DNA from 2 places in the Pantoea deleyi genome. Region 2 is predicted to be linked to the other one. Evidence: predicted binding sites of a transcription regulator. Region 2 holds the regulator's gene; the other holds the start of a gene.
What was found. Region 2 encodes LexA, which represses DNA repair genes until DNA is damaged. Its sites were predicted from a motif close to TNCTGTATGTACATACAGNA; they were not measured.
Positions count from the first base shown of each region.

Region 1: the regulator LexA is predicted to act here: its motif matches at 4,819-4,838, upstream of umuD (translesion error-prone DNA polymerase V autoproteolytic subunit).

Region 1 is NZ_CP071405.1:2,129,330-2,145,460, reverse strand. Features, by position in the region: gene J1C59_RS10075 (apurinic/apyrimidinic endonuclease family protein) at 89-1,096, shown strand; gene J1C59_RS10070 (glucose 1-dehydrogenase) at 1,089-1,952, opposite strand; gene J1C59_RS10065 (manganese catalase family protein) at 2,016-2,864, opposite strand; gene J1C59_RS10060 (biofilm development regulator YmgB/AriR family protein) at 3,155-3,412, opposite strand; gene J1C59_RS10055 (hypothetical protein) at 3,950-4,174, shown strand; gene J1C59_RS10050 (hypothetical protein) at 4,269-4,520, opposite strand; gene umuD (translesion error-prone DNA polymerase V autoproteolytic subunit) at 4,860-5,279, shown strand; gene umuC (translesion error-prone DNA polymerase V subunit UmuC) at 5,524-6,786, opposite strand; gene J1C59_RS10035 (hypothetical protein) at 7,136-7,411, shown strand; gene J1C59_RS10030 (TetR/AcrR family transcriptional regulator) at 7,609-8,223, shown strand; gene ycgZ (regulatory protein YcgZ) at 8,410-8,649, opposite strand; gene J1C59_RS10020 (hypothetical protein) at 8,870-9,142, opposite strand; gene J1C59_RS10015 (YgdI/YgdR family lipoprotein) at 9,546-9,776, opposite strand; gene J1C59_RS10010 (YgdI/YgdR family lipoprotein) at 9,792-10,025, opposite strand; gene J1C59_RS10005 (hypothetical protein) at 10,380-10,583, opposite strand; gene J1C59_RS10000 (MliC family protein) at 10,774-11,088, shown strand; gene pdxH (pyridoxamine 5'-phosphate oxidase) at 11,114-11,770, shown strand; gene tyrS (tyrosine--tRNA ligase) at 11,910-13,184, shown strand; gene pdxY (pyridoxal kinase PdxY) at 13,241-14,101, shown strand; gene gstA (glutathione transferase GstA) at 14,134-14,739, opposite strand; gene dtpA (dipeptide/tripeptide permease DtpA) at 14,898-16,131, opposite strand, start outside.
Region 2 is NZ_CP071405.1:3,736,970-3,753,100, forward strand. Features, by position in the region: gene J1C59_RS17560 (NAD(P)-dependent alcohol dehydrogenase) at 1-231, shown strand, start outside; gene J1C59_RS17565 (MmcQ/YjbR family DNA-binding protein) at 283-606, opposite strand; gene J1C59_RS17570 (secondary thiamine-phosphate synthase enzyme YjbQ) at 603-1,025, opposite strand; gene J1C59_RS17575 (amino acid aminotransferase) at 1,147-2,340, opposite strand; gene J1C59_RS17580 (YitT family protein) at 2,380-2,994, opposite strand; gene J1C59_RS17585 (Lrp/AsnC family transcriptional regulator) at 3,236-3,715, opposite strand; gene dnaB (replicative DNA helicase) at 3,845-5,251, opposite strand; gene J1C59_RS17595 (quinone oxidoreductase) at 5,348-6,331, shown strand; gene pspG (envelope stress response protein PspG) at 6,541-6,807, opposite strand; gene dusA (tRNA dihydrouridine(20/20a) synthase DusA) at 6,988-7,980, opposite strand; gene J1C59_RS17610 (conjugal transfer protein TraF) at 8,086-9,336, opposite strand; gene zur (zinc uptake transcriptional repressor Zur) at 9,785-10,306, shown strand; gene J1C59_RS17620 (CsbD family protein) at 10,360-10,572, opposite strand; gene dinF (MATE family efflux transporter DinF) at 10,733-12,055, opposite strand; gene lexA (transcriptional repressor LexA) at 12,156-12,770, opposite strand; gene J1C59_RS17635 (diacylglycerol kinase) at 12,876-13,244, opposite strand; gene plsB (glycerol-3-phosphate 1-O-acyltransferase PlsB) at 13,373-15,796, shown strand; gene ubiA (4-hydroxybenzoate octaprenyltransferase) at 15,910-16,131, opposite strand, start outside.

The DNA of each region.
Region 1 (16,131 bases), 1.6 Mb from region 2:
GCGGTTATTCTGCTCAGTGCCGTGGCGCACGACTGGCCGGTCGCCAGCGGCCTGTTACACTTCTGATAAGCATAAATCAGGAGCAGACATGAAATTAGGCTTTGCATGTAAGTATCTCAACCCCGAGGGTAAACAGTTTTTCCCGTTTCGCGCGACCACCCGTAAACGCTTCTTGAGTTTATCGCACGACGAGCGCTATCAGCTGCTGTATGAGATCACCGTCACCAACCTCAATCATCTCTTCCTGACGCTGGAGCAGCTGGCGACCTTACCGCCGTCCCTCAGAATGATGCGTATCGGCAGCGATCTGCTGCCTCTCTACACGGTGCCCGAAGCCGCACCGCTGTTTGCTGAATTTCTGCCGGCCCTCCATTCACAGTTTGCCCGCTGCGGCGAGCTGGCGCGGACGCATCAGATCCGGCTCTCCTTCCATCCGGGGCAGTACACCGTGCTGGCCTCCGACAACCCTGATGTGGTGACGCGCGCGCTGGAGGATGTGGAGTATCACACCCTTTGTGCCTGCCTGATGGGCTACGGCAAAACCTTCCAGGATTTTAAAATCAACATCCATATGAACGGCAAAGCGGGCTTCGACGGCTTTAAGCAGTCGTTTAACCGGCTCAGCCCGGAAGCGCGGCGGATGCTGACGGTGGAGAACGATGAGATCTCCTGCTCGCTGGAGGATGTGCTGCAGGCGGCGCCGCTCTGTCCGGTGGTGCTGGATATCCATCATCACTGGGTAAAAGAGAGCGCGTTTATCCAGCCCGATGATGCGCGTGTGGCAAGAGTGATTGACTCCTGGCGCGGCGTGCGTCCGGTGCTGCACTATTCGATTTCGCAGGAGGGGATCATTCCGGCACAGGGCTGGCCCGATCAGCAGCAGCTGGGGGTGAGCAAAAGCAAACTGCGGGCGCACTCCGATTATTTCTTTAATCCGACGCTGAATGCGTGGGCGCTGTCGTTCCGGGAGTTCGACATCATGTGCGAAGTGAAGATGAAGAATCTGGCGCGCGAACCGCTCTTCGAGTGGGGGATAGCGCAGCAGCTGGTGGCCGACCCGCAGGCGGAATCGGCCGGGGAACAGCCGGTTAAATAATGGCGACGCCGCCGGTCACGGCGAGGGTGGCCCCTGAAATGTAGCTGGACTCATCGCTGGCCAGCATCACATAGGTGGGTGCCAGCTCCGCAGGCTGACCGGCACGCTGCAGCGGCACTTCGCTGCCGAAATTCTTCACCTGCTCAACCGGCATGGTCGAGGGGATCAGCGGCGTCCAGATCGGACCGGGTGCGACAGCATTGGCCCGGATCCCTTTTTCAGCCAGCAGGGCCGCCAGGCCGCCGGAAAAGTTCACGATGGCGGCCTTGGTGGCGGAGTAGGCGAGCAGCTTCGGCTTCGGCTGGTCGGCATTGATGGAGGCGGTATTAATGATCGACCCGCCCGCCGGCATATGCCGCGTGGCCGCTTTGCTGAGGTAGAACATCGCATAGAGGTTGGTCTTCATCGTCCGATCAAACTCATCATCGCTGATCGCATCCAGCGATTCGCGCGTCATCTGATAGGCCGCGTTGTTCACCAGAATATGGATTTCGCCAAACGCCTCGACTGCCTGGTCGACCAGCGCGTTGCAGTGTGACGCCTCGGTAATGTCGCCGGGCACCAGCAGCGCCTTCTGGCCCGCTGCCTCAACTCGCCGGGCGGTATCCTGCGCATCCTCATGCTCATCAAGATAGGAAATCAGCACATCGGCACCTTCGCGGGCAAACGCAATGGCAACGGCCCGGCCGATGCCGGAGTCGCCGCCGGTAATAATCGCTTTTTTACCCGCCAGACGGCCTGAACCCTGATAGCTCTCTTCGCCGTGATCGGGCTGAGGCTGCATCGCGGCGGTGCTGCCAGGCCAGCTCTGCTGCTGTTCTGCGAAAGGGGGCTGTGGACGCTGAGTGGATGACATGACGTTTTCTCCATAAAAGACAGGGTAAGCTGGTCCGGGCATCAGGCCCGGACCGGTGCGCGATCAGGGTTTTGGTGGGGTGATGCCGTCAATCTGCTCTGACTGGGCGCCGGAACCGGGACGGGCGTTACCGAGCAGCGGCTCATCGCCCAGAATATCGGGCTGCTGTTTCGCGCTGAACTGCCCCCGGCCATCGTAAGCCGGACCGCTGCTCCAGCGGCCTTCCGGCAGCGGCTTATCCAGCGAGGTATTCAGGCAGTAATAGGCGTGCTCCTGCGCTTCATGCTCCTGCGGGAAGCTGTTCGGGATCGGCAGCGAGGCGTTCAGACCGCCCATCTCTTCGATGACGGCCAGCCACTGCTGCTGGTGCAGGGTGTCACGGGCGATCAGGAAGGAGAGGAAATCCTTCATGCCCTTATCTTCGGTCATGTTGTAGAGCCGGGTCGCCAGGACGCGGCCGGTCGCTTCTGCGGTGACGTTCGCCAGCATGTCGGCGGCCACGTTGCCGGAGGCGTAGATGTGGCTCATATCAAACGGCATGCCGTTGGCGTTGACCGGCATCGCCGCCAGCCCCGACGAGAGGATATGGCGCGGATTCATGCCGCCCAGAATGGCGTTGACCACCGGATCTTTCGCCGACGCTTCCTGATACGAGAGCGGGGCGCCTTCAAGGTTCAGTGCCACGGCGTAGCCCAGCATTTCGATATGGCTCAGCTCTTCCGTCGCGGTCGAGATCAGCAGATCGCGGATCCGGACATCTCCCCGCGCGCCCATCGCCTGGAAAAAATATTGCATCGCTACACGAATCTCACCCTCGACGCCGCCGATGGCCTGCTGGAGCAGCATGGCAAATTCAGGATCGGGTTTTTCCACACGAACCGGGAATTGAAGTTTTGATGAATGATGAAACATGATTATTTTCCTCGTCTGTGTTTGCAGTGGATGCAGAAAAAGCCTGGACACAGATAACGGATAAATAAAGCGGAACGAGAGCAATTAACCGGGATTAATGGTGAAATAATCGGCAAAATAGCCTTTAAGCGGAGCGATATAGGGTTATGTGTGCGGCGTCAGCACGGTGCCGGGAAGGGGATGCAGGTGCGGGGAGGGGCAGAAATAAAAAAGCCCCAAAAAATGGGGCCGATTCCGGTCGGGAAATGCATCCGTGCTAATTCGCGTTCCCTCATAACAGACACAGGTTATCAGCTGGCGCTGGTCACCGACGCGCGCTGAAGAACGTGTTCAAGCGCCTGACGGTAGATATCCTGCTTCATCACGTCACGTTCGCTCTCCAGGTGGTGAATCAGGCCCAGTACGATATCTTTATCGGAAACGTGGGCTTTTGCGCGAGCGAGTTCGGCATGGACGGCAGTAATGACCTGCTGTTCCGTGCTCAGCGCGGTACCAGAGTTCATGAAGTAATCAGAAATCTGAGACTCTGTGTTCATCGTTGTTTGCATGGTCAGGCCTCATAAAAAATTGGGGAGACAGGTTTATTGCGGTCCGCTAAGCGACTGACGCAAAAAAAATTGCATCTGAAGGTGGAAATCCACAACACCTTCAGATGCGGTGCAAGGCACCTTTCGTTACGAGTGATTTAATATCACGAGGTAAAGTTATACAAGATTGGCAAACTTGTACAACGAAATTTGACAAAAATTTTCTGGTCGGTGGTGTATCTGAAATGCATCTTTAAGGGCGATTATGGCGATAGTTCTATTAAACTATCAAATACAATGGGTTATGATTATTCTCTGTGAGCGGGGGATTTCAGGGGCTGGCGATGCAGGATATTTTACCGCTACAGCAGGGTGCTGAACCGCGTTTCTGACGGCGGATCGCCGCAAAACCTGTACAGGTTTCAGGGCGGAAAATGTGCAGGATCGTATCCGGCTGTCGCATTCCTGTCCGTCCGGCACGCGGCTCAGCATAATTCACTTCACACCTCCGGTTCAGACAGCTAAGGTTGACCCCTTATCCATTACAAGGAAACGATCATGGTCCACGACTATTTCGCGATCCCCGCTGCGGGCATCACCCAGGAACAACACAAACGCGCGGTTGCTGTCGCGGCTGCGCTCTCTGTCGCAAAAGAGTCCGTCAGCGCCTCAACTTCCGCAACCGGCTCGAAGACCTCCTGGGATCTGCAGGCTGTGGCGAATGAAATAGCGAATCTGGCCGATGCGATTCAGGATGCGCTGGAGAGTGACAGCGGAATGTAATGCCGGGACGTGCGCCTGACGCGGTGGCCGCAGGCCGGGGCAGCGTTCAGCCGTGCCGGTTCAATCCGGCAGGCAGACGCTGCCGGAAGGGCGTTTATTCCATGCCGGGAGGCTCATACTTAATATACTGCCGCAGGGCATCATGAATGGCCTGATTATTTCCCTCGTCCAGTCCGCGGTCGGCATATTCCTTCGCCAGCGCCGCCAGTACATCGTCAAATTTGCCTTTGTAATTGAGATTATTCAGCGCTATTTGCTGCCCCAGTATCGCCTTTAATACCGTGGTCTCCACCGTTAGCTGTGCCACCGTCTCTTCCAGTTTTCTGATGCGCTCGTCGTCTGCCATAACTCCTCCATGCCTGAAAAAAAAGCAGAATAACCCGCTCACCGGTCATATTCAAACCGCTCTCCGGACCGGAAAGCGGATGTCAGATTTTCCTTAAGTCAGAATCATTCACGGCGTCATTAATAAGTGGCATTACTGTAAGCCGATGACGGAAATATTTCACCGCTGCGCTGAAAGTAACCCGTTTTTGTTTACTATCCCGGCAATGAAAAAAGGGCGATTAAAAAAAAGTGTCGGGTCATCAGAGGCTTTACTTAAAAAAGGGCCAGGTCACTTGATTAAAAGGGGGAATAGCTATTACTGTATTTATATACAGTAATCTGAAAAAGGAGTGAAATTGTGGAATTCATTAAACCTGCGGACATTCGCGCTATCCTGCCTCTGCCGCTCTATATCGAACGTGTGCCCTGCGGCTTTCCCTCTCCGGCGCAGGATTATGTTGAGCAGCGCATCGATCTGAATGCGCTGATGGTCCAGCATCCCAGCGCCACCTATTTTGTCCGCGTCAGCGGCGAGTCGATGATTGAGGCGGGCATTAACGATGGCGATATGCTGGTGGTCGACAGCTCCCTTACCGCCGCCCACGGCGATATTGTGGTCGCCGCCGTCGACGGCGAGTTCACCGTTAAGCGTCTTCAGCTTCACCCCTGCCTGCAACTGATGCCGATGAATACTCAATTCAAACCGATCGCTATCCGGACCGAAGATGTGCTGGAGGTGTTTGGTGTTGTCACCTTTGTGATTAAAGCGACGCACTGATGCGGTGCGCGGTTTAACGCAACGCCGCCGCCCGGATGCGGGCGCGAGGCGCATTGCCGGTGAGCCTGAGGTTCGCGCAGGCTCACCGGCAGGCGATCTCTCCGGCGGCATGCAGAGCGCCTCTCTCCGCCAGAGCGCGCGCGAACAGGTCGTGAACTGACCCATCCAGGGGCTGCCTGTGACCCGTGCGGCCGCGGCTCTGTGAACGTCTCAGCGGCCGGGTGCTGGCTCGCCAACGCTGCCGCTATTTTGCGACAGGCAGATCCTGATAGCGGGTGGTATAGGCCGGAGAGAGCATGTCGCGCTTCATCGCCCAGGCCTTCTGGACACCCTGACCGGCAAACCACAGCTTCGCTTTGCCACTCTGGTTCAGGCCATCGACCACGCGCATCAGCGCCTCACTGTCAGGGCGGGGCTGAAACTCATCAAAAAGAGTAAGCTGCGTCACGCCCTGGCTGTAGAAGTCACCCAGCGTGACGCCCGCCTTCATGTAGCGGCAGCCCTCCAGCCAGATACGATTCAGCGCGTCGATCGCCACGCGGATGATGTCACGGGTATCGCAGGTCGGAAACGGTAACTGCGCCATCGCCTGATTGCCATAAAAGGCTTCGCCCTCCGCATGCGGACTGGTGCGAACAAAAACGGTCACCTGGCGACAGTACTGCCCCTCCAGACGAAGTTTCTCGGCCGCTCTTACCGCATAGTTGCAAACCGCTTCCCGCATGTCCGCATAAGTCGTGATGCGCGCTGAAAAGGAGCGGGAGCACATGATCTGCTGTTTAGTGGGCGGGCAGGACTCCAGATCCAGGCATGACTCGCCGCGCAGCTCCCTGACGGTGCGCTCCAGCACGACATTGAAGTGCTTCCGGATCACCCAGGTGCTCTGGTCCGCTAAATCTTTTGCGGTCATGATGCCCATACCATTCAGTTTCTGGCTGATGCGGCGACCCACGCCCCAGACATCCTCCACCGGTATCAGCGCCATCAGCTTCTTCTGGCGTTCCACACTGGAGAGATCGACGACACCGCGCGTTTTTGACCACTTTTTGGCGGCATGATTAGCCAGTTTTGCCAGGGTTTTGGTTTGCGCAATACCGACACCGACGGTCAGATGAGTATCCTGCTTAATGCGGTTACGGATCTCGTGTCCGAACTCTTCCAGCACACGGCAATGGTGAACCCCGGTCAGATCGACGAAGGCCTCATCGATTGAATAGATCTCAACGGCAGGAGAGATCGCCTCCAGCGTGGTCATTATCCGGTTACTCATATCCGCGTAGAGCGTGTAGTTAGAGCTGAATACGTGCACATTCAGGCGCTGCAGCTCATCTTTTATTTTGAAATAGGGCGCACCCATTTTTATTCCGAGTTTTTTTGCCTCGGCGGAGCGGGAGATAATACAGCCATCGTTGTTACTCAGAATACAGACGGGCTTTCCTCTCAGATCGGGCCTGAAGACGGTTTCGCACGAGGCATAGAAGGCGTTGACATCAACCAGGGCGAACATCAGCGACCTGCAGCCTGCGGTGGATAATCAGCAACCTGCTGGTCTGTCATGCGGTGACGGGCGCGGCATGATGGGAGCAGAACTGGGTGAGATGTTGCGGGTCTGAAAACGAGCATAGCCTGGCCTTAATAATAGCTGTATATAAATACAGTATTACCGATTGGCCGTTTCGGTCAAGCCAGCAGAGGCGTTCACCCTTTCATTTCCTGAAAAGGGGGAAGGGGGCGCTGAAGGACGTCCGCTAAAAGCTTTTTTTAACACGCGTAAAATGATTCGGGAGGTTATGCTTTTCCTGGTTCGATGAGCAGTTAATCATCGGGTTGTTAAGGTCTGTAACCAGGTAGATATCATGAATTTTACCCAGTTTGAAGCCAGAGTGAGGCAGTGGCCCGCCATCTCTTTCACTACCATCATCCTGTCCCGTCATCATACCGACTATGAGATCTATGCGATCGACGATAGCAGCGCGGTAAAAACCCGGCTCTATTTATGCCAGGCGGATAACGAAAATCATGCCAGCCTGTTAATAAAGCAATTCACCTTCTGGCTGATGAAAATCAATGCTGCGCAGCGCGCCGGGCAGGAAGAAAAAGGCAGCACAGAGATACCGTTATTGTCTGAATAAGCGCAAATTGGGCTACGGCGGAGCCCCTGCCGGAGAGGGGGCAGAACCAGCGGATACGGGGTCTGCGGGCAGCATGGCCGGTGGCGGGACGGGTGCAGATGACGCGCTGTCGCGCCAGCCATCTATACTTGATGCCCGTGCCTGGGATAGAATCCCTGTCGATTTTGACAGGAATGCACGATCTCAGACCGGTAACGATGATCACGACAGCCATAGCGCATAAAAACAGAGAGCGGGGACGCCCCAGAGAGTTCGATATCGAACAGGCTCTGGATAACGCCATGACCGTTTTCCGGCAAAAAGGGTATCACGCGGCCTCGATAACCGATCTGGGTGAGGCGATGAACCTCTCCGCAGGCAGCATCTACAAAGCCTTTAAAGATAAACGTTCGCTGTTCCTGCTGGTGTTCGAGCGCTATCTGGCGCTGCGTAACGCCGATCTGCGTCGTCGTCTGGCGCCCTGCGTCAGCGGACGGGAAAAAGTCACCGAACTCCTGCAGTTCTATCTGGACTCGGCCCGGGCAGCAGAGGGACGGCGCGGCTGTCTGGTCGTCGCCAGCGCGATTGCGCTACAAACCCTGGATGCGGCGATGGCACAGCGCATCAACGACGTGGTTCAGCGTAATCAGCGCTTTCTGGTGACGCTGCTGGAGCTGGGGAAGAAGGATGGCTCAATCGATAATACGCTGGACAGTGAAGCGGCAGCTGGTCTGATCCTCTGCATCGCCTTTGGTATGCGGGTGGTGGGCAAGGTCGGTGACGTGACCAATGAGCAGGAGACGCTGGCACTGGCACTGAAAGTGCTGGGATAATTGCGGTCAGAACGCCCGCCATCCTCTGCGGCCTGCCGCTTTCGCAACGGGCTTCTCCTCATCCTCACATCCAAGCCCTTTCACCGGGCAAAAATCGCCTCATCATCCCGATCCGCCCGCAGGCCACAGGAATCTGTCGGCGCAACATGACGCCGGTATCAAGGAGAAAGAGCAGGTGGCGGTCGCTTAACGCCCGAACAGCAGGCCGATCAGCGTACGGTAGTGACGCTCTTCCTCTTCTGTCGAGGCGGTTTCAAGCCGAAGCAGAAGCTTGGTGCAAATCGACTTGCGATTCACATTCATTCCGGCATGCAGAATTTCAACCACCACCTGTCCCAGCGTCTCTTGCTGTGAAGGCAGGCTTGCCGCGTTAAAATAACGGGCAATATCGTCTGCCGTCCGCGGCAGTCTCTGGTTCGGGTACATGGTTTATTTCCTGAAAGGTGGTGTAAAAACGTTCGGTCAGGCGCGAAGTTATACAAAAACGAGTGATCTGTACAGCTATTTCGGCAATGTCCGGATGATTTTTATTCATGCCCGGAAATCGGGACAGCGAAACGGCAAAACCGGTAAGCGAAACGTGACGGATGGGTGCCAGAAAACGGGCTGGCACCCGGCGCAGAACGACCGTCAGAACGGCAAAAGATCACCGGTAATCTTTGAGGAAAGCCGGTGCCTGCCCGGTTTCGACCAGCCAGTTAAGTTCGGCCCGATCGCGCGAAGAGGCGTCCACAAAACTTTTCAGCCAGTTACGTGCATCGGCAATCTGCGCAACGCGCTCGTCGCTCTGCTCGTTCTCCGCCATCACGCCCAGCTGTCGAATCAGGGACGCCAGGGTAATTTCCTGCTCTTCAAAGGCCAGATTAATGGTGGCTTCCCCGAGAATAATATGGCCGACATCTTTTTCATGATAAATCATCTGCTACCTCCTGATTAAATAGCGACACTGACAGTTTAGTGAACCGCGCGCCGGACTAAAAGCCCACGGCGACAGGGGCAGGAGGCGCAGAATTGCTGAAAATAAACGGAACCTTTAAGCGCAACGATAAACAGCTAAAAGCTAAGCATAAAATCAGGCACAGATTGAGAGACTGGCGAAGGCTGAACAGTCAGGGTGGTTAAAAGAGGCAAGCTGGCCTGAAATTCAGATAAGCAAAAAGCCCGGCTTCTTTCCTTTTGTCAAATTCATCGCGATGCGCGACAGAAAAACCGGATGAAGAGAGCGATGCCGTCACATCCGTGCGGCGACGCTTTCGCCGTCGCTGCAGGCAAAAATAAAGCCGCCCACGGGCGGCTTTATTTATCAGGCGACAGCAGCAGGTTTATTTGTGCGGAACTTCAGAAACCGCTTTAACGTCTGCTTTATTGATCTGTTGCTTCACACCGTTGGCATCGGTGTAGGCCAGCAGGCCGGCATCAGACTCAGAAGGCTTGCCATCACTGATGATGGTCCGGCCGTCATTGGTCTGAATTGCATAGCTGGTACGGGTGCAGCCGGTTAATACGGTCATACCGATCAACGCGGCGAGAGGCAGAATCAGCGCTTTTTTCATCTTATTCACCTTATATTAGTTGTCGAGTTCACTCATATTACTAATCTCATTGCGATTAATTTGCTCGGTTTTTCCGGTCTGAGCATCGCGATAAGAAACCAGCCCCGTATCTGAATCAATCTGGGGTTTTCCATCAGTAACAATTGTGCGGCCATCAGTGGTCTTAATCGATTGATTCGAGGCGCAACCCGCCAGCGTACCTAAAGAAAGCGCCAGCAGAGCGATGGCCGACAGGGATTTCATTTTCATTTTTTCAACTCCGTGAATTTTATCCAGACCTCTACAGCATAGACCGCTTTATCGTATTTGCTGGTCGCCTCACGCTTCGGTGGCGGCTTTTTAAACAAAAACGGCAGGTGCGCGGGAAATTAGCGGGGGGCGCGCCAAAAAATCGCATTTATTGCAAATTCCAGCCGCCGTTAATAGCCGCGCAGAGATCAGGGCTGATGGCCGGAATAAAAGAAAAGAGGACGGAATATAAACGGGCCCGGTCAGCGGCCATTACGGGAGTGGACACGGTTTGTCACCGGATAATAGCCCGACGCTGCCGGAGATGAGGGGCGCCAGCCGGGGACGACAGGCCGTCGGCCCCGGCTGATGGCATCAGAGCACGGAATCCTCGCCCGCTTTGGCGGCCGCTTTTTCCGCTTTCATCGCGCTGACCGGATCAGAGGCGCTCAGCCAGCGATCAAATTTCTGATAGGTGTCGATAAAGGTTTTAAAGTAGCTGCTGGCGATGGTGGCGTTCTCTTTATGGTTCATAAACGCCACGGCCAGCTTGAAAGCATCTTCGTTATCAAATTTCATCTCTCATTCCCCTTGCTTAAGATGTATAGAGCGTAGCCTGAGAACAGGGGCTGTGCATTCAGACAACCACCTGAAAATGCGCAATAATTCATGCCGGCTGACGCCATCGGCCCGATTGGCGTCGATTCTCACTTCCTTCACGCCGAATCCTTCTTATAATGCCAGCTTCACTCGCAAAGGAGACCCGCTTATGTTGAAAGGATTAACCGTGGCTGCGGTGCTGCTGCTGTCGGGCTGTAGCCTGATGCATAAACAGCCACCGGCAGCGCAGACCCTGCACTATCGCTGCGGAACCCTGCCTCTGACCGTCATGCTGGATGAGACGAAGGAACAGGTCAGCTTTATCATGGATGGTCAGCCGCTGACGCTGAAGCAGACGGTATCCGCCTCCGGCGCCCGCTACAGCGACGGCACCTATGTTTTCTGGTCCAAAGGCAACGGCGCGTTTATCGAACGTAACGATAAAATTGTCGTCAATGATTGTGAGCTGCAACCTGCCAGCTGACTTTTTATCTGAATAGGCGAGCATCATGAGTGACAGCGAAACGCTACACACCATTGCCCATCTGCGGCGTGAATATACCCGCGGCGGCCTGCGTCGTAAGGATCTGCCGGACACTCCGCTGGCGCTGTTTGAACAGTGGCTGGGTCAGGCCTGTGAGGCAAAACTGCCCGATCCGACGGCCATGACCGTGGCTACCGTGGATGAAACGGGGCAGCCCTGGCAGCGTATCGTGCTGCTGAAACATTTCGATGCCCAGGGCATGGTGTTTTACACCAACCTTGGCAGCCGCAAAGCCCTGCAGCTGGCGCAGAACCCGCGCATCTGTCTGCACTTCCCCTGGCACTTTCTGGAGCGTCAGGTGATGGTGCTGGGCGAAGTGGAAAAGCTGTCGCCGCTGGAGGTGCTGAAATATTTCCACAGCCGTCCGCGCGACAGCCAGATCGGTGCCTGGGTGTCGAAGCAGTCGAGCCGGATTTCGGCGCGCGGGATTCTGGAAGGCAAGTTCCTTGAGCTTAAACAGAAGTTCCAGCAGGGCGATGTGCCACTGCCGAGCTTCTGGGGCGGCTACCGGGTGAAATTTCATACGATGGAGTTCTGGCAGGGCGGCGAACATCGCCTTCACGATCGCTTCATCTATCAGCGCGACCACGACGGCTGGAAAATCGACCGTCTGGCACCCTGAATCTGCACGATTCCCCCCTATCAGCGCTGGCACAGAAAGCGTCAGCGCTTTATGCTATAGCCCTCATTTTTTTGGTTCCGCAACTCAGCGGAAAGCTGTGTACCAGCATAGGTGCAGTCTGATCAATTTGGAGTCAGTAATGACCAGCAGTAACCTGATACAACAATTGCAGGAGAGGGGCCTTATCGCCCAGGTGACGGACGAAGACGCGTTAACAGAGAAACTGGCGCAGGGGCCAATTTCGCTCTATTGCGGCTTTGACCCCACTGCTGACAGCTTGCATTTGGGCCATCTGGTACCGCTGCTCTGCCTGAAGCGTTTTCAGGATGCCGGACATAAGCCGGTGGCACTGGTCGGGGGCGCAACCGGCCTGATCGGCGATCCGAGCTTCAAAGCCGCAGAGCGTAAACTTAATACCAGCGAAACCGTCGGTGAATGGGTTGAAAAGATCCGCCAGCAGGTGGCCCCGTTCCTCGACTTCGATTGTGGCAGCAACAGCGCCATCGCCGCGAACAACTATGACTGGTTTGGCAGCATGAACGTGCTGACCTTCCTGCGTGATATCGGCAAGCACTTCTCCGTTAACCAGATGATCAACAAAGAAGCGGTGAAGCAGCGTCTGAACCGTGACGATCAGGGCATCTCCTTTACCGAGTTCTCCTACAATCTGCTGCAGGGTTATGACTTTGCCTGCCTGAACGAGCGATACGGCGTCAGCCTGCAGATCGGCGGTTCTGACCAGTGGGGCAACATCACCTCCGGTATCGATCTGACCCGTCGTCTGCATCAGAATCAGGTCTTTGGCCTGACCGTTCCGCTGATCACCAAGTCTGACGGCACCAAATTTGGTAAAACCGAAGGCGGCGCAGTCTGGCTGGACGCGAAGAAAACCAGTCCGTACAAGTTTTATCAGTTCTGGATCAACACCGCCGACGCGGATGTCTACCGCTTCCTGAAATTCTTCACCTTTATGAGCATCGACGAGATCAATGCGCTGGAAGAAGAGGACAAAAACAGCGGCGCCGCGCCACGGGCACAATATGTGCTGGCAGAGCAGGTGACGCGTCTGGTGCATGGCGAGGCGGGCCTGTCGGCGGCAAAACGTATCACGGCCAGCCTCTTCTCCGGCTCTGTCAGCGACATGACCGAAGCGGACTTCGAGCAGCTGGCGCAGGATGGTATGCCAACCATCGCGCTGAGCGCAGACGATGACCTGCAGCAGGCGCTGGTGAAGGCCGAGCTGGTGCCATCCCGTGGTCAGGCGCGCACCATGATCGGTTCAAATGCCGTCTCTCTGAACGGCGAAAAACAGTCCGATGCGGAATATCGCTTCAGCGACAGCGACAAGTTGTTCAACCGCTATACGCTGCTGCGTCGCGGCAAGAAACACTACTGCCTGATTAACTGGCAGTAAGCTTTCAGGGCCGGTTTCCGGCCCTTTTTTTATGGCAAGGCAGACAGGGCAAACACGTGAAAAATATTTTAGCGATTCAGTCGCATGTTGTTTTTGGTCATGCCGGTAACGCGGCGGCTGAGTTTCCGATGCGCCGCCTGGGCGCCAACGTCTGGCCGCTGAATACCGTGCAGTTTTCCAACCATACGCAATATGGCCACTGGACCGGCACGGTGATGCCGGCAACGCATTTAACCGACATCGTTAAAGGCATTGCGGATATCGACCGCCTGAAAACCTGTGACGCGGTGCTGAGCGGCTATCTGGGATCGGCGGAGCAGGGTGAACAGATTCTGCAGATTGTTCGTCAGGTGAAAGCGGCGAACCCCAACGCCTGGTACTTCTGCGATCCGGTCATGGGCCATCCTGAGAAAGGCTGCATTGTGGCACCGGGCGTCGCGGAGTTTCACTGCAAAATGGCGATGCCCGCCAGTGACATCATCGCGCCGAACCTGCTTGAGCTGGAGATGCTGAGCGAACGCACCGTGACGGATGTTGATGCGGCGGTGGAGGCTGCACGGGCACTGATTGCCCAGGGGCCGCGCGTCGTGCTGGTGAAACACCTTGCGCGCGCCGGTCGCCGCAGCGATCGCTTTGAGATGCTGCTGGTCACGGCGGAGGACGCCTGGCACATCAGCCGTCCGCTGGTCGATTTCGGCGTGCGTCAGCCGGTCGGCGTTGGCGATCTTACCAGCGGCCTGCTGCTGGTGAATCTGCTGCACGGCAAATCGCTGCAGGATGCGCTGGAGCACGTTACGGCGGCGGTTTATGAGGTGATGCTGAAAACCCATCAGATGGGCGAGTATGAGCTGCAGCTGGTCGCGGCGCAGGATGCTATCGCCTCGCCGGTGCACCACTTCGCGGCAGAAAAACTGTAATGCATCAGGGCCGGTTAACCGGCCCTGTTCTCTCAGGCTAAACCTTCCGCTTTCAGCGCCGCCTGTACCGCAGGCCGTTCCGCCACGCGTTCAAACCAGGCCTCCAGCGCCGTCAGGCCGGACAAATCCAGACCCAGCGCCTTTGCCCAGCGCGTCACTACAAACAGATAGGCATCCGCCACGCTGAAATGCAGCCCCATCAGCCACTGTCTGTCACGCAATGACTCATCCACATAGCGAAACTTCGCTTCCAGCTGGCTGCGGGTCTGCGCCTTCACCTCATCGGTGTAGCCGGGACGGAACAGCGGGCCGAAGCTTTTGTGCAGCTCGCTGCCGATGTAGCTGAGCCACGCCACGGTGTGATAGCGGGTCAGGCTGCCGACCGGCGCCAGCAGATGGCGATCGGGCTTGAGATCCGCCAGATACTGCACAATCGCCACGCCTTCGGTCAGTACGCTGCCGTCGCTGAACTGCAGCGCAGGCACCTGGCCTTTGGGATTGATCTGGCGAAAGTCATCGCCCTGTTCGGTGAGTTTGGTGGCCAGGTCGACGCTCACCTGGGTGAAGTCGAGCCCGCATTCGCGCATAACAATGTGGGGAGAGAGAGAGCAGGCTCCTGCTTTGCAAAACAGTTTCATGACCATGTACTCCTTGTTGCAATGGGATCACAGCATAGTAAAGACTCAGGATGGAATTACCAGTGATAAGGATCAGGGATCTGCGCGGCGAGGCGATCGGCCACAAAAAAGCCGGGCAGAGCCCGGCTGAGTTATCTGGTGGTTATCGGGACTGCGCGTTATTTTTTCGCGTCCGTATCCAGGGTCATCCGGTTCAGCAGCGGCGCCGTGATCAGCATCAGCAGGGCGATGACCGCCGTGACGATACCGATCTGCTGGAACACGCGGCTGTAGGTCGCCAGGGAGATCAGCGGATCGGTGACGTTTTCCGGCACCGCCATCAGGTTAGCCACTTTACCGGCAATCACCGCCGCGCCAGCGGTGGTCAGGAACCAGGAGCCCATGATGAAGCCCATCAGACGCTGAGGCACCAGCTGTGCCACCATCGCCAGGCCGAGACCTGAGATCATCAGCTCACCGATACTCTGCAGCGCATAGCTCAGGATCAGCCAGTTAACGGAAACGATACCGGCGTCGCTGGCAAATTTTGCCCCTACCGGCAGCACCAGGAAGGCACCGGAGCAGAGCACCATACCGAGGGCAAACTTATGCGGCATCGGCAGCTTATCGCCCAGCTTGTTGTAGAGCGCCGCCAGCAGCGGACTGGCCAGCATGATCCAGAACGGGTTCAGCGCCTGGAACTGCTCGGGCGCAAACGTAATGCCGAGAATGGTGTGCTCAACGTTGCGGATAGCAAAGAAGTTGAGTGAGGTTGGCATCTGCATGTAGAGCACGAAGAACAGGATCGCTTCGACCATCAGCAGGAAGGCCACGATCATCTTACGGCGCGCCGCGCCCTGCAGCGCAAAGGCTTCTTTAGCGAAGACCAGCACGATGCCCAGCGCAATCACCGCCAGCACCAGACGGGCGATAGCCTGATGATGCAGCATCCAGTTGGCCAGAGCGATCAGCACGACCACGCCAACCAGCGTCATCAGCAGTTTGCCGACCTGCAGCGGCGCGAAGTCCGGCTTAGAGCCGTAATTTTTCACCATGCGCTTGCAGAACAGGAAGTTGAACAGGGTGATGACCAGGCCGATGACGCAGAGCGAGAAGGCCACGCTGTAACCATACTTTGCCGCCAGCCAGGGTGTCAGCATCATCGAGAAGAGCGAACCGATATTGATCGACATATAGAACATGGTGAAAGCACCGTCGATACGCGGGTCATCTTTTTCATAGCAGGTGGAGAGCAGCGAAGAGGGGTTAGCCTTGAACAGGCCGCTGCCCACGGCGATTGTCGCCATACCGGTGTAGACGATGCTGACGTTATGGCCGGAGAAGGCCACCTGCGCATATCCCAGCGCCAGAACCAGCACGCCCAGCACGATCACACGCTTGGTGCCCAGCACC
Region 2 (16,131 bases):
CAGGTGTTTAACCTGATCTTCAAACGCCGCAGCATTGCCGGTTCACTAATCGGCGGCATCGCGGAAACGCAGGAGATGCTCGATTTCTGTGGTCAGCACAACATCACCTCAGACATTGAACTGATCGCGATGGACCAGATTAACGACGCCTACGAACGCATGCTGAAAAGCGACGTGAAGTACCGCTTTGTTATCGACATCAACACGCTGCGCGAACAGCCTGCCGCATAATCCTCCTGCGCTAAACCCTCTTGCTCAGGTAAGAGGGTTTTTTTTTGCGGTCTACCGCCCCGCCGCCACCTGCTGCCAGGAGGCGTCGATCAGATAGTAGATCTGCGAATCTTTCAGCGAGCCGTCGAGAAACAGCGTGCTCCAGTGGGACTTATTCAGGTGCTCGCTGGGAATAATGTCGCTGTGCTCTTCGCGCAGTAACTCGGCCAGCGCCGGCGTCGATTTCAGCGATATCGCGGGCCGCCCTTTGGCCTCGTGCACCATCGCAAACAGCACACCGTTGCTCTTGATTTGTGTCGCTTTCCAGTCGCTGTGGACGCTCTGCTCCGCGCCCGGTTTGCTCATACAATAGGTCAGTAAGTCTGAGTTATTCATGACGATTCCCCCTGTAACGTCGCGACAATTCGCCTGGCACCGCCATCAATGCGATGCTCGCCCAGCCAGATACCCTGCCAGGTGCCCAGCACCAGACGGCCGCGCTGAACCGGTAAGAGTAACGACACGCCTAAGGTCGAGGATTTGATGTGCGCGGGCATGTCATCGCGTCCTTCATAGTCGTGCTGATAGGGTGCATTTTCCGGCACGTGCCGCATGAAATGCTGCTCCATATCGCTGCGCACCGTCGGGTCACAGTTCTCATTTAAGGTTAACGACGCCGACGTATGCTGTAACAGCAGATGCAGCAGGCCGGTTTTGATATCCCGCAGGCCGGAGAGCGATGCGACAATTTCATCGGTGACCAGATGAAAGCCGCGTGGCTTCGCGCTCAGCGTGAGGGTTTGTTGATGCCACATAACGGTTTCCTTGAACGATTGTCCCGTTTAAGTGTGCAGCATGTCGCCCAAAGGTAAACCCTGCCCCATAAAAAAACCGCCGGCGCGAACCCGGCGGTTTTTTTCACAGCGTGGCGCGTCGTTACATGACGGCGGCGAAGGCCTCTGCCACCTGATGCACATTTTTGCTGTTAAGACCGGCGACGCACATACGGCCGCTGCCCACCAGGTAGATGCCAAATTCGTTGCGCAGGCGATCGACCTGCTGCGCGCTCAGGCCGGTGTAGCTGAACATGCCGCGCTGCTTCAGCAGGTAGTCAAAGTTTTTGCCCGGCAGCGCGGTGCGCAGCACCTCGACCAATGACTCACGCATCGCGAGGATACGCAGGCGCATCGCTTCCACTTCCGCCAGCCAGCTCGCTTTCAGTGCCTCATCGTTGAGGACACGCGCCACAACCTGCGCACCAAAGTTCGGCGGGCTGGAGTAGTTACGACGAACGGTCGCTTTGAGCTGGCCCAGCACGCGCGCTGACTCTTCGGCGCTGTCGCAGACGATAGAGAGACCGCCCACGCGCTCACCGTAAAGTGAGAAGATCTTCGAGAACGAGTTACTCACCAGCGCAGGCAGACCGGCCGCCGCGACGGCGCGCAGCGCATAAGCATCCTGCTGCATACCGGCACCAAAGCCCTGATAGGCGATGTCCAGGAAAGGAATCAGCTGCTGCGCTTTCAGCACCTCAATGGTTTCATCCCACTGCGCGTCTGTCAGGTCGGCGCCGGTCGGGTTATGGCAGCAGGGGTGCAACAGAACGATGCTGCGGGCTGGCAGGGTTTTCAGGGTGCTGATGAAGGCATCAAAGCGCACACCGTGGGTTTCTGCGTCATACCAGGGGTAAGTGTTCACCTCAAAACCGGCACCGTTGAAGATCGCGATGTGGTTTTCCCAGGTCGGATCGCTGACCCAGACGGCGGACTGCGGGAAATAGCGCTTCAGGAAATCGGCGCCCACTTTCAGCGCGCCCGAACCGCCCAGCGTCTGAATCGAGGCGATACGGCCCGCCTGCAACATCGGATGATCTGCTCCGAACAGCAGCGGTGCAATCGCGCTCCGGTAGCTGTTCAGCCCTTCCATTGGCAGGTAGAGCGATGCCTGATGCGGCTCAGCATAGATCTGCTCTTCGGCAGCCGCCACGGCCTTCAGCTGCGGGATGATGTTCTGTTCGTTGTAATAGAGCCCGATACTCAGGTTAACTTTGTGTTCGCGCGGGTCTTGTTTGAAAGCTTCCATCAACGACAGAATCGGATCGCCAGCATAGGCATCAACGTTTTGAAACACGGTGTAGGTCTCCAAGATTGGTCCAGAGGTAAAAACGGGTTAAACCCGGTAGCGTCCCGGACGGTGGTTCATTGCAATAATCAGATTCAGGATCACCGCCCCCGCAATCGAGGCGAGCAGAATCGGGCCACTCACCACAAACAGGGACGCCAGCACGACGCAGGTATCCACCGCCATTTGCAGTTTTCCCGCGCGGATCCCAAAGCGGTCCTGAAGCCACAGCGCCAGAATGTTGATGCCGCCCAGGCTCGCTTTATGACGAAACAACACTATAAACCCGATTCCCATGATGACGTTACCGAACAGTGTCGCATAGAAGGGATTGAGATCGGAAAAGTGGACGAACAGCGGATGCAGCTGGGAAAACAGCGACACCAGACCGACGGCGCAGAAGGTTTTCAGGGTGAATTCCCAGCCCATGCGTTTTACGGCCAGCCAGTAAAAAGGGATGTTGATCAGGAAGAAGGCGCCGCCAAACGACAGCGGCGAGAGGTAACTGATCAGAAAGGCGATACCGGCGGTGCTGCCGGTCAGCGCCCCGGCCTGTTTCAGCATAATGACGCCGAACGAGACCATCAGGGTGCCCAGCACCATCGCCAGCGCATCTTCGATGCGCGAATGCGGGACGCGGGCGGGTTCTGCGATGTTATCCATGGGGGTTGTCTCAGTGCAAATGATGCGGTTCCAATGCAAAAAACGCACCATCGTCACCGCACTCACCGGCGGCTGCGCGGCTGCCCGCGATATCTCATTGATATCTAACAGGCTTCAGAACAGAATTTTTTGCATGAGCGCGGTCTGCAACCGTCAGTTCATGCGAAAAACCTCGTTATGATGCGCGTTGTTTGCATGCTTTGCCGCCAGTGTGCACCAAAAGCGCACAACACGCACCTTTTTAGCGCGTTCTGCTTTCCGGCATCATCATCAGCCCGTTCTCTTTCATACGGCCCAGCACCACCGAGGTTTTCACATGGGATACGCTCTGATGACCCGCGACTAACTGACTGATCAGGGCACTCAGGGCGTTGAGATCGGCCACGGCGACCTTGAGCAGATAGTCCGCATCGCCGGTAGTTTTATAGGCATCGACGATCGCCTGCTCCTGCTCCACCATGCGGTGAAAACTCTCGACATACTCCGCCGTATGGTTAATCAGGCGCACCTCAATCAGTCCCACCATGCCCAGCCCGATGGCATCGGGTGACAGCCGGGCGTGATAGCCCAGGATCAGATTAGCCTGTTCCAGATTGATACGGCGGCGGGAGCATTGTGAGGCCGAGAGGCCGACCAGATCGCTCAGTTCCTGATTGGTCAGACGGCCGTTAGATTGTAATAAGGTCAGGATTTTAAGGTCGTAATCGTCTACGTGAGTCATTCCGTTTCCACAGCGTAATGGTCGTCGCTTTGTTACAGATAACCCGATAACCCGAGAAGTTGTCCAACACTATTTTCCGATGATGGGAGCTGTCATGCACAGATCGTGCATGACAGCCCGGTGCGGAGATTATTCGTCGTCGTATTGCGGGCCTGCATAGTTATCAAAGCGGGACCACTGACCGTTAAAGGTCAGGCGCACCGTACCGATCGGGCCGTTACGCTGTTTACCCAGGATGATCTCGGCGATCCCTTTGAGATCGCTGTTTTCGTGATAGACCTCATCGCGATAGATAAACATGATCAAATCCGCATCCTGCTCGATCGAGCCCGATTCACGCAGATCCGAGTTCACCGGCCGCTTATCGGCGCGCTGTTCCAGTGAGCGGTTAAGCTGCGACAGCGCCACAACCGGCACGTTCAGCTCTTTCGCCAGCGCCTTCAGCGAGCGGGAGATCTCCGCAATTTCCAGCGTACGGTTGTCCGACAGCGACGGCACGCGCATCAGCTGCAGGTAGTCGATCATAATCAGGCTTAATCCGCCGTTTTCACGGTAGATGCGCCGGGCGCGGGAGCGCACTTCGGTGGGCGTCAGGCCGGAAGAGTCATCGATATACATGTTCTTCTTCTCCAGCAGGATACCCATGGTGCCGGAGATGCGCGCCCAGTCCTCATCATCGAGCTGGCCGGTTCGGATGCGGGTTTGATCGACGCGGGAAAGTGACGCCAGCATACGCATCATGATCTGCTCGCTGGGCATCTCCAGGCTGAAGATCAGCACCGGTTTTTCCTGCAGCATGGCGGCGTTTTCGCACAGGTTCATCGCAAAGGTGGTTTTACCCATCGACGGACGGGCCGCGACAATAATCAGGTCAGATCCCTGCAGACCCGCCGTCTTTTTATTCAGATCCTGATACCCCGTATCGACGCCGGTGACACCGTCGTGGGGCGTCTGATAGAGCGACTCGATTCGGGAAACGGTCGATTCCAGGATCTGCTCGATATTTTTCGGGCCCGCATCTTTATCTGCGCGCGCTTCCGCGATCTTAAAGACGTTCGACTCCGCAAAGTCGAGCAGCTCCTCGCTGTTGCGCCCCTGCGGATCGTAACCCGCATCCGCGATCTGGTTGGCGACGGAGATCATCTCACGCACTACCGCACGTTCGCGCACGATATCGGCATAGGCACCGATGTTCGCCGCACTCGGGGTGTTTTTTGCCAGCTCAGCCAGATAGGCGAAGCCGCCCGCCATCTCCAGTTCGCCACGGGTTTCCAGCGATTCAGAGAGCGTAATCAGGTCGATGGGTTTGCTGTTTTCCAGCAGCCGCTGCATCTCTGAAAAAATCAGCCGATGCGAACGGTTGAAAAAATCATTCGCGACGACGCGCTCAGAGACGTTATCCCAGCGCTCGTTATCCAGCATCAACCCACCCAGCACAGACTGCTCCGCTTCCAGCGAATGCGGGGGCATTTTCACGCCTGCGAGCTGGCGATCCTGCGTTTCGTTCGATTTGTTGGTGGGTTTATTTCCTGCCATAGTGAATGCATTACCGATCTTCTGTGGGGACGCGCAAGTATACCTTAGTTGAGGGGCGTGCCTCACCCTCATGATGAAACAATCACAGGAGTCAGAATGGCAAAGCGTATTCAGTTCAGTGCGCACGGCGGACCGGACGTTTTAGAGTGGACAGATTTTTCACCTGCTGAGCCAGCGGATCATGAAGTTCAGGTAACGCATCGCGCAATCGGCATCAACTACATCGATACCTATGTTCGCAGCGGCCTCTATCCGGTGGCCGCCTTTCCCTCTGGCCTGGGAACGGAAGCCGCGGGCGTGGTATCACGGGTCGGCCGCGGCGTTACCCTGTTCAGGCCCGGCGACCGCGTGGTCTATTGCCTGGCGTCCATGGGTGCCTACAGCGAAGTGCACAACGTGGCGGAAGATCGCCTGATGCATCTGCCGGAGGCGATCAGTTTTGAACAGGGCGCGGCCAGCTATCTGAAAGGGCTGACCACGCAGTATCTGCTGCGCCAGACCCATAAAATCAGCGCCGGCGAAACCTTCCTGTTTCATGCGGCCGCAGGCGGCGTCGGCCTGATCGCCTGTCAGTGGGCCAAAGCGCTGGGCGCGCACCTGATCGGCACGGTGGGTTCCGCAGAGAAAGCCGCGCTGGCGAAACAGGCCGGTGCCTGGGCGACCATTAACTATCGCGAAGAGGACATTGCGCAGCGCGTCAGCGAACTGACCGACGGAAAAAAAGTGGGCGTGGTCTACGACTCGGTCGGCCGGGATACCTGGGAAGCGTCGCTGGATTCGCTGCGTCGTCATGGCCTGCTGGTGAGTTTTGGCAACGCCTCCGGGCCGGTGACCGGCGTTGATCTCGGCATCCTCAATAAGAAAGGGTCGCTGTTTGTGACCCGCCCTTCGCTGTTTGGCTACATCACCAACCGTCAGGAGCTGGAAACTGCCAGCGCCGAGCTCTTTTCGCTGCTGGCCAGCGGCGCGATTCAGGTGGAGGTTCCCGCGCAGCAGAAGTTTGCGCTTAAAGAGGCCAGCAGAGCGCATCAGATGCTGGAGAGCCGCGCCACGCAGGGCTCCTGTCTGTTAATCCCGTAAGCGTCAGCAACAAAAAGGGCTTCCCGCAGGAAGCCCTCTTCTTTTTTTCTTTTTTGTTCGCGCTGGTGTAGGGACAGCGGCGATGAATTCATGTCGAGTCGATGGCACATCGAATTGACGACAGCATCCTGCCAGAAAACATAAGTAAAAAATATGTTTAATTGCAGATCCGCGTTAAACAATCACTCACTCTGTGATCGTCACCGCATTTAGCGCCAGCCTTTCCGGTCTAACCTGTTGATCTTACGACGCAGCCTGCGGCGGGCTCGTGCGTCACTGTCGCCAGAAAATGCCCGATGCAGCCAGACGGCGATCACCGCCAGCACCAGCCACGGTAACACTTTAATAACAAGTGCGAACAGCCCCCCGACAACCATCACCAGGGTTGCCACCCCCAGTGCCGCCAGCACGCCCAGCAGCGAAACGCCGGTCAGCAACAGCATCAGGAAAAACCCCAATACAAATAAAATTTCCACGTCAGTGCTCCTGATTGATCTTCACTGACAGAAGCAGTACAAAAAGCGTGCCAACAGATAACCTGCTGTTTTTGCAGCACTAAACGGGCACGCTGCACCTGAGAGCTGGTGAAAAAAACCAGATCCTGGCGTAAAAAAAACCAGCCTCGGGGCTGGTTTTTTTATGCTTCAGAAGAGCGGTCAGGCTTCCTGCGGGATTTTATCCGCGACCAGCGACAGCGCCGCCTCCAGCACACGCACGTCCGCGCCCGGCTTGTGCGCATTTTCGCTCAGATGGCGACGCCACTGGCGCGCGCCCGGAATGCCCTGGAACAGCCCCAGCATATGGCGCGTAATGTGGCCAAGATAGGTGCCCTTCGCCAGCTCCGCTTCGATATAAGGGTACATGGCGCGCACCACCTCAACCGGGTTCACCGCCGGATGCTCACGGCCAAACAGGGTCTGATCGACCTGCGCCAGAATGCCGGGGTTCTGATAGGCTTCGCGGCCCATCATTACGCCATCGAGGTGCTGCAGATGGTTCTGCGCCTCTTCCAGCGTTTTCACGCCGCCATTCAGGGCGAGGGTCAGATGCGGGAAATCGCGTTTCAGCTGCCAGACGCGCGGATAATCCAGCGGCGGGATCTCGCGATTCTCTTTTGGGCTGAGGCCGGAGAGCCAGGCTTTACGCGCATGGATAATAAAGGTGTCGCACTCGCCGCGCCCCGCGACCGTGCCGATGAAATCGGTCAGGAACGCATAGCTGTCCAGCTCATCAATACCAATCCGCGTTTTGACGGTGACCGGGATCGACACCACATCGCGCATCGCTTTAACCGCATCGGCGACCAGCGTCGCCTCGGCCATCAGACAGGCACCGAAACGGCCATTCTGTACCCGATCGGAGGGACAACCGACGTTCAGGTTCACTTCATCGTAGCCGCGCTGCTCTGCCAGCTTCGCGCAGTGCGCCAGCGCCGCCGGATCGCTGCCGCCCAGCTGCAACGCGACCGGATGTTCGGCCTCGCTATAAGCCAGATAATCCCCTTTGCCATGAATGATGGCGCCGGTGGTAACCATTTCGGTATAGAGCAGCGTATCAGCCGTCAGCTGACGGTGGAAATAGCGACAGTGGCGATCGGTCCAGTCGAGCATAGGCGCGACAGAGAAGCGTTGCGAAGAAAATTCAGGCATGAAGTACAGGCAATCCGGTAATTAAGGTGATGGAATTCTGTGCAAGGATAACACAAGGCGGGGCGATAGTGCATCGCCCCGCCCCGGACCGCCTGAATAACGCGCTTAGAAGTTGAAACCCAGCTGCGCCATTGCGCCCCAGGTGTTGTTTGCACCCACCGAGCCCGCCAGATCCAGATGGACGGCGTTGTTAAACGGCGAGAGACCAAAACCGGCGGTCGCCACATTCTCGTCGTTGGACCGCATGTCCGCACGATAACCGGCACGCAGCTGCAGCCAGTCGAGTACGCGATATTCTGCGCCTGCAGCCACATACTGGCTGTTTCCCTGACTTTTGAAGCGTCTGGTCTCCGTCAGATCCACATCGCCCGTCACGGTGAACGGACCTTTATCCCAGGCCAGGCCGGTAGTGACCAGCGGGCGAATCTGATAGGTATCGCGATAACCATTGACCTCGCGGGTCTGCAGATCGCGCGACACCAGGTTCTGACCGGTCACGCCCAGCGTCCAGTTCTCCGCAAAGGTCGTCGCCAGACCGGCATCGACGTTAAACCCGGTATCCGTGCTGCGATACTGGCTGTTGTTGATGTCGTTCTTGTCGTAGTTATAGATGCTGGCGGTGTAGTTGTAGAGCCAGGTTTTCTGCACTTTCGGCGTAACGCCCACCGACACCGGCTGACCGGCGATGGTGAACTCATGCGCGACCGCCACACCATAATCAGTGACGAGGGCCGCTAAGCCATTGGCGCTGGAGCGAAGGTTGTTCTGATCGCCCTGACGCGGCAGTATCGTGCCGTTGGCCACGCCGCGCAGATAGTCGATATCACCCTGCACCACGTTAGCGCGAACGTGCGCGGTTCCGTAGGCTTTGGTAATGAAGGCGAAAGGCAGCGTCTCATTCGGAACCGTCACGGCGACGGCAACCCCCGCCGAACCGTTGGCCTTATCGCCGCGCAAATCGCTCAGCCTGTTGGCCACATCGCCCGAGGCCGCACGCAGTTCAGGATAGCCCCGTAAATAGTCTGCGGGCGTAAAGTTACCCAGCACTGAGCGGTAACGATCTACGGTCGCGGTAATATCATCGACCTTGTCAATCAGGTCATCCTTGTCAGTGACCTGAATACCGGCTGACGGAAAAATAATGCTGACGTTATCGTCGGGTCTGGCACGCGTCATCAGTGCCGGGTTAGCCAGCACGGCGGAGCCATAGAGAGAAGAAGCGACGCCGGTGCCACCCATGGCGTCATTACGTGCATCGTACCAGGTCCCTGCCGCCATGGCGGAAGAAGAAAGGAAAAGCGCGGTCGCCGCAGCGGAGTACTTCAGCGCCGGACGTTGAGCGGATTTTTTCACCATTTGCCTGCCATCACCTGAAAATTGTCATTAATACATTCAATGACTGAATAATTTGTTAGCCGTATTGTGAATGCTGGCTAACGCGTCGTTGCTGTGAATTCAAAGGAAACAGTGCCTTAATTCAAGGGATTGGACGTTTTCCAACCAAAAACATGTTGTGATTGTTCAAACTGAGTCGGGGGATTTCAAAAAATACCAGACGTTGCTTAAGTCTTTCTGAACATTACTTCTTAACTCCGTGAGATGCAAAGCAAAATGCCAATAAAATCCTCTTCCGGTTGAATCAGAATGGATCTGTTTTGTCGCCGGCGAGCTTAAAAATGGGGAGCGGCATGCTGAATATGCTGGTTTAACAGGCAATTAATGCTGTTTTTTCAGCCAGAAGCCACTTCAGCACCTGGCCATCAATTGTGATAAAATAACATCACTTATCCAGCGGAGGATTTTCATGACAACCATGACGACGCAGCAAATTCTGACCCAGGCTGAAAAAATGTGCCTGCAGCGCGGTGTGCGTCTGACGTCGCAGCGTGCCGAAGTGCTGCGCCTGATGGCCGAACAGCCTGGCTCTATCAGCGCCTACGATCTGCTGGACCAGCTGCGGGTCAGTGAACCTCAGGCCAAACCGCCCACGGTTTACCGGGCGCTCGATTTCCTGCTGGAACAGGGCTTTATCCACCGGGTGGAGTCCAACAATAGCTACGTGATGTGTCACCATTTTGAAGCACCGGCGCATACCTCAGTGATGCTGGTCTGCGATCGCTGTGCCGCCGTTACCGAAAAACAGGCGCAGGGTGTGGAGACCATTATCGCGACGCTGGCGGGGGAAGCGCAGTTTGCTCTGCGCCATAGCGTGATTGAAGCGCATGGACTGTGTAAAAACTGTGCGGAAGTGGCAGCCTGTACGCATCATGAAAACTGCGAACATGATCATCAGGATGAAGGCAAAAAGCGGGGAAAACGGGGATAGGTGTCAGCGCCTGAAGCGTGTTCCGGTGAGGGCTCACCGGAACAGAGGGTCGATTACCAGCGGTGATCTTTGTTGTGCGTTTCCCAGTCCGTTACTTCGCGCTCTGCTTCATCTTTTGCATAGCCGTAACGCTCCTGAATTTTACCTACCAGCTGGTCGCGTTTACCTTCGATCACCTGCATATCGTCGTCGGTCAGCTTGCCCCATTTCTCTTTCATCTTGCCTTTGAACTGCTTCCAGTTGCCGCTCGCTTCGTCTTTATTCATGGCAGACCTCCAATCCTCGGGGTTTAATTATCTGGCTACTCGTCATAACCTCGATACAAAGCGCTACTTAACTGCGCCGTATGAAGTTAATTGTAGTTGCTTTATTCCGGGACTCAGAATAATACAGAATTATCTGTATACCTCTGTGAGCACGACTGAATCAGGCTTCAAACCAGCTGTTGTGACGCCAGTGCCTGCGCCAGATAAGCCAGAGCGTCAGGCCGCGCAGCACCAGAAAAACGGTTACCGCCAGCCACAGTCCATGGTTGCCCAGCAGCGGTACGCTCAGCAGCGTCAGGAAGTAGCCCGCGGCGGCCATCACCATGCTGTTGCGCATCTCGCGACCACGCGTGGCGCCGATGAACATGCCATCCAGCAGATAACACCAGACGCCCGCCAGCGGCAGTATGACCTGCCAGACCAGGTAGCGATCGGCGGTCTGTTGCAGCGACGTCAGCGAGGTCAGCAGCGTCACGATCTGCGGGCCAGCGATCGCATAGACCAGCGAGAAGAACAGCGCGACGGCCACCGCCTGACGACAGGCGGCGTGCCAGACACGCAGCAGTTTACTGCCATCTTTTGCCCCATGCGCCTCACCGGCAAACGCCTCTACCGCATAGGCGAAGCCATCCAGTGCGTAGGCGGTGAAGGTAATGAACATCAGTAACACGGCGTTAACCGCGACCACATCGGGGCCGAGCCGTGCGCCGAGCACGGTCAGCGACGCGAAACAGAGCTGCAGCATCAGGGAGCGCAGCATGATATCCCGGTTGAGGCGCAGCAGCCGGGCACTGTCGCCGCGCCAGCTCTGTTTCAGCAGGGCTGGCGTGATGCCGTGCAGTTTCAGCACCCGCCAGACCATGATGCTGCCGACGCCCAGCGTGATGTATTCGGCCAGCGCCGTGGCGGTGGCCGCACCTGCGACACCCCAGTGCAGCCCCATGACCAGCCAGAGATCGAGCACGATGTTCACCAGATTCCCTGCCACCAGCAGGATCACCGGCGCGCGCGCATACTGCACGCCCAGCAGCCAGCCCAGAATGACCAGATTTGCGAGGGTGGCCGGCGCGCTGAGCCAGCGGATCTGAATAAATCGCGCCGCCTGTGCCAGGACCTCGGGACTGCCGCCGACCAGCTGCGTCGCCAGCCGGATAATCGGATAGCGTAAGGCGATAAACAGCACGCCAGCCAGCAGCGCAATCATCAGCGGCTGAACCAGCGCCCGCGCCAGCGCCGTTTTGTCGCCCGCACCCAGCGCCTGCGCCGTGAGACCGGTGGTGCTCATCCGCAGAAAAAGCAGCAGCATAAAGAGGAAACTGGTGACGGTGGTTCCGACCGCGACGCCGCCAAGATAGACAGGGCTGTCGAGATGACCAATAACTGCGGTATCGACCACGCCCAGTAAGGGCACGGTGATATTTGAAAGGATCATCGGCAGCGCGAGCCGCCAGAGATTTTTATCGGTTGCCGTGATAACGCGCATTCGCCGTTCCGTGCTCAGTGTCGCTGCGCAAAGAGGGCCGCGACAAAATTAGGGCAGACAGAATAGCATCAGAGAGGGCGAATGCACGCAGGCAGAGAAATCAGAGCCACTCGCCGTTGCGAACCACGCCCACCGCCAGACCTTCAATGGTCAGCGACTGAGCACGGGTATCAACCACGATCGGGTCAAATTCGCTGTTCTCAGGCAGCAGATGGACGATAGCCCCCTGCTTTTTCCAGCGCTTCACCGTGACTTCATCATCGATGCGCGCCACGACGACCTGACCATTACGCACATCCTGGGTTTTATGCACCGCGAGCAGATCGCCATCCATAATCCCGATGTCTTTCATCGACATTCCGCTGACGCGCAGCAGGAAGTCAGCCGACGGCTTAAACAGGCCCGGATCCACCTTGTAGTGGGTTTCAATATGTTCCTGCGCCATGATGGGCTCACCGGCAGCAACCCGGCCAATCAGCGGTAAGCCTTCTGAGGCTTCTTCTTCCATCAACAGACGGATGCCGCGCGAGGCACCGGACACGATCTCGATGACGCCTTTACGCGCCAGCGCTTTCAGGTGCTCTTCTGCCGCATTCGGCGAACGGAATCCCAGCTGCGCGGCAATCTCGGCACGCGTAGGCGGCATGCCCGTTGAAGTAATATGGTCGCGAATCAGGTCATAGACCTGCTGCTGCCTGCTGGTTAATGCTTTCATCCCGCCCCCTGGTTGTTTATACAGTCGCTGTGAGTATATACAGGTATTGGCGAAATGGAAACCGATTGTCCCGCAAAACGCGGCTTCCGACGCGATATGGAACGCTTATCGCAAATGTGTCCAGAGCAGCGCGATCCAGACAAACAGAGCCAGTAGAATGCTGATCAGCACCGCGGCCGATCCCATATCTTTCGCCCGACCGGCCAGCGGATGATGCTCCTGACCGATGCGATCGACCACCGCTTCAATGGCACTGTTAAGGATTTCGACAATGACGACCAGCACTACGACACCAATCATCAGGATGCGGGAGACCACATCCACGTCCAGCCAGCAGGCGATGACGATGGCGGCCAGCGCGGCCAGCGCTTCCTGACGAAATGCCGCTTCATGCTGCCAGGCGGCACGCAGCCCCTGCCATGAGTAACCTGCGGCTTTAACTATTCTGATAAGTCCGGTGGCATTATTTGCCATGATGGGGGAACCCTTTCATCGTATTGACGTCAATGTCTGGGCTGCGTGCAATTGGCACCACCACAGATCTTCGCTGCACTTTCTGGTATGCTTGCGGCGCTTTGCTAACAAGAGGCTTCATGTTGTCTATGTCAGGTTGGCGTAAACTTTATTACAAACTGCTTAATTTACCACTGTCGTTTTTGGTAAAAAGTAAGGCCATTCCGGCCGATCCCGTTTCAGAACATGGTCTGGACCCGACCCGACCTATTATGTATGTTTTGCCTTACGATTCGAAGGCTGACTTACTGACTTTGCGCGCCCAGTGTCTGCGACATCATCTGCCCGATCCGCTCTCTCCGCTGGAGATTGACGGCGCGCTGCTGCCGCGTCACGTCTTTATTCACGACGGCCCGCGCGTTTTCCCCTATTTTGTGCCCAGCGTCGAATCCGTGAAAATCTTTCACGACTACCTCGACCTGCATCGAAACAATCCCACGCTGGATATTCAGATGCTGCCGGTCACCGTGATGTTTGGCCGCGCACCGGGACGTGAAGTTCAGGGTGAGGCAACGCCACATCTGCGCGTCCTGAACGGGGTACAGAAATTCTTTGCCGTCATCTGGCACGGGCGCGACAGTTTTGTCCGCTTCTCGCCGACCGTTTCGCTGCGCCGCATGGCCACCGAACACGGAACGGACAAGTCGATCGCCCAGAAGCTGGCCCGCGTGGCCCGTATTCATTTTGCCCGTCAGCGGCTGGCCGCGATTGGCCCGCGCTTACCGGCGCGTCAGGATCTCTTTAATCGTCTGCTGCAATCCAAAGCGATTGAGAAAGCCGTCGAAGATGAAGCGCGCAGCAAAAAAATCTCCCACGAGAAAGCGCAGCAGAATGCCATCGAGATGATGGAAGAAATTGCGGCCAACTTCTCCTACGAAGCGATTCGTGTGACTGACCGGGTGATGGGCTGGCTCTGGAGCCGCCTCTATCAGGGCATCAACGTCAACGGCGGCGAAAAAGTGCGTCAGCTGGCGCAGGATGGCCATGAGATCGTCTATGTGCCCTGCCATCGCAGCCACATGGATTATCTGCTGCTCTCCTATGTGCTCTACCATCAGGGGCTGGTGCCGCCGCATATCGCCGCCGGGATCAACCTTAACTTCTGGCCGGCAGGCCCGATTTTCCGTCGTCTGGGCGCATTCTTTATCCGTCGTACCTTTAAAGGTAACAAGCTCTACGCCACGGTGTTCCGCGAATACCTGGGCGAGCTGTTTACCCGCGGCTATTCGGTTGAGTACTTTGTCGAAGGGGGCCGTTCACGCACCGGTCGCCTGCTGGACCCGAAAACCGGCACCCTGGCGATGACGCTGCAGGCGATGCTGCGCGGCGGAAATCGTCCGATCACGCTGGTGCCGATCTATATCGGCTATGAGCATGTGATGGAAGTGGGCACTTACGCCAAAGAGCTGCGCGGCGCGGCGAAAGAGAAAGAAGGCTTTATGCAGATGGTGCGTGGCTTACGCAAGCTGCGTAATCTCGGCCAGGGCTACGTTAACTTTGGCGAGCCGATGCCGCTGGTTAACTATCTCAACAAGCGCGTGCCGGAATGGCGCGATGCCATCGATCCGATCGAGCCGCAGCGCCCGAGCTGGTTAACGCCGACCGTCAACGATATCGCCGCCAGCCTGATGGTGCGAATCAATGAAGCGGGCGCAGCCAATGCCATGAACCTCTGCGTCACGGCGCTGCTGGCGTCACGTCAGCGCTCACTCACCCGTGAACAGCTGATTGAACAGCTGGCGTGCTACACCCAGCTTCTGCGCAACGTGCCTTACTCACCCAACGCGACGGTGCCCGATCTCACGGCGGAAGCGCTGCTGGATCACGCTATGGGCATGAACAAGTTCGAGAGTGAAAAGGACAGCATTGGCGACATCATCATTCTGCCGCGCGAGCAGGCGGTGCTGATGACCTACTATCGCAACAACATCCACCACATGCTGGTGATGCCGTCGCTGATTGCCGCCATTGTTCAGCAGCACCAGACGCTGAGCGAAGCCGAACTGCTGCGTCAGGTGAGCCTGATCTACCCGATGCTGAAGAGTGAGCTGTTCCTGCGCTGGCAGACCGATGAACTGCCACAGCTGCTGACCGAACTGTGTCAGGAGCTGGCGCGTCAGGGCCTGATCACGCGTGAAGCCGGTGAGCTGCGCTTTACCGCGGCGCGCTATCGCACGCTGCAGCTGCTGGCCGCCGGGGTGCGTGAAACGCTGCAGCGTTACGCCATTACCTTCTCCATCCTCAGCGCCAAGCCGACGATTAACCGCGGCACGCTGGAAAAAGAGAGCCGGACGCTGGCACAGCGACTGTCAGTGCTGCACGGTATCAACGCACCGGAGTTCTTCGACAAAGCGGTCTTTACCTCGCTGGTGCTGACGCTGCGCGACGAAGGGTACATCAGTGACAGCGGCGATGCTGATGTCACACAGACCCAGGCCACCTGGCACATCCTGGCGGATCTGGTGACCAATGACGTGCGCATGACGATTGAAACCGCCGTGGCGCACGACTGATATCTGCGTACCGCAAAAAAGGCGACCTCATGAGGTCGCCTTTTTTATATCCGCCATACCGTGCAGAAGGAGCGTGGCAGCAATGAATCCGCCTTTTGACGCCCGGCACGCTGTCAGAAAATCTGGCTGAACGGCGGCGTATTCATCAGCACGCCCAGGAACAGCACCATCCCGACATAGTTGTTATTCAGGAATGCCTGGAAACAGGGCTGCCGTTCGCGCCCGGCGATCAGCTTCTGCTGATACACAAACAGCGCCGCCGCCAGTAGCAGCGTCCAGTAGAAGGCGCCATTCAGATGCAGCATCATTCCCACCAGCGCCATCAGCACCAGCGT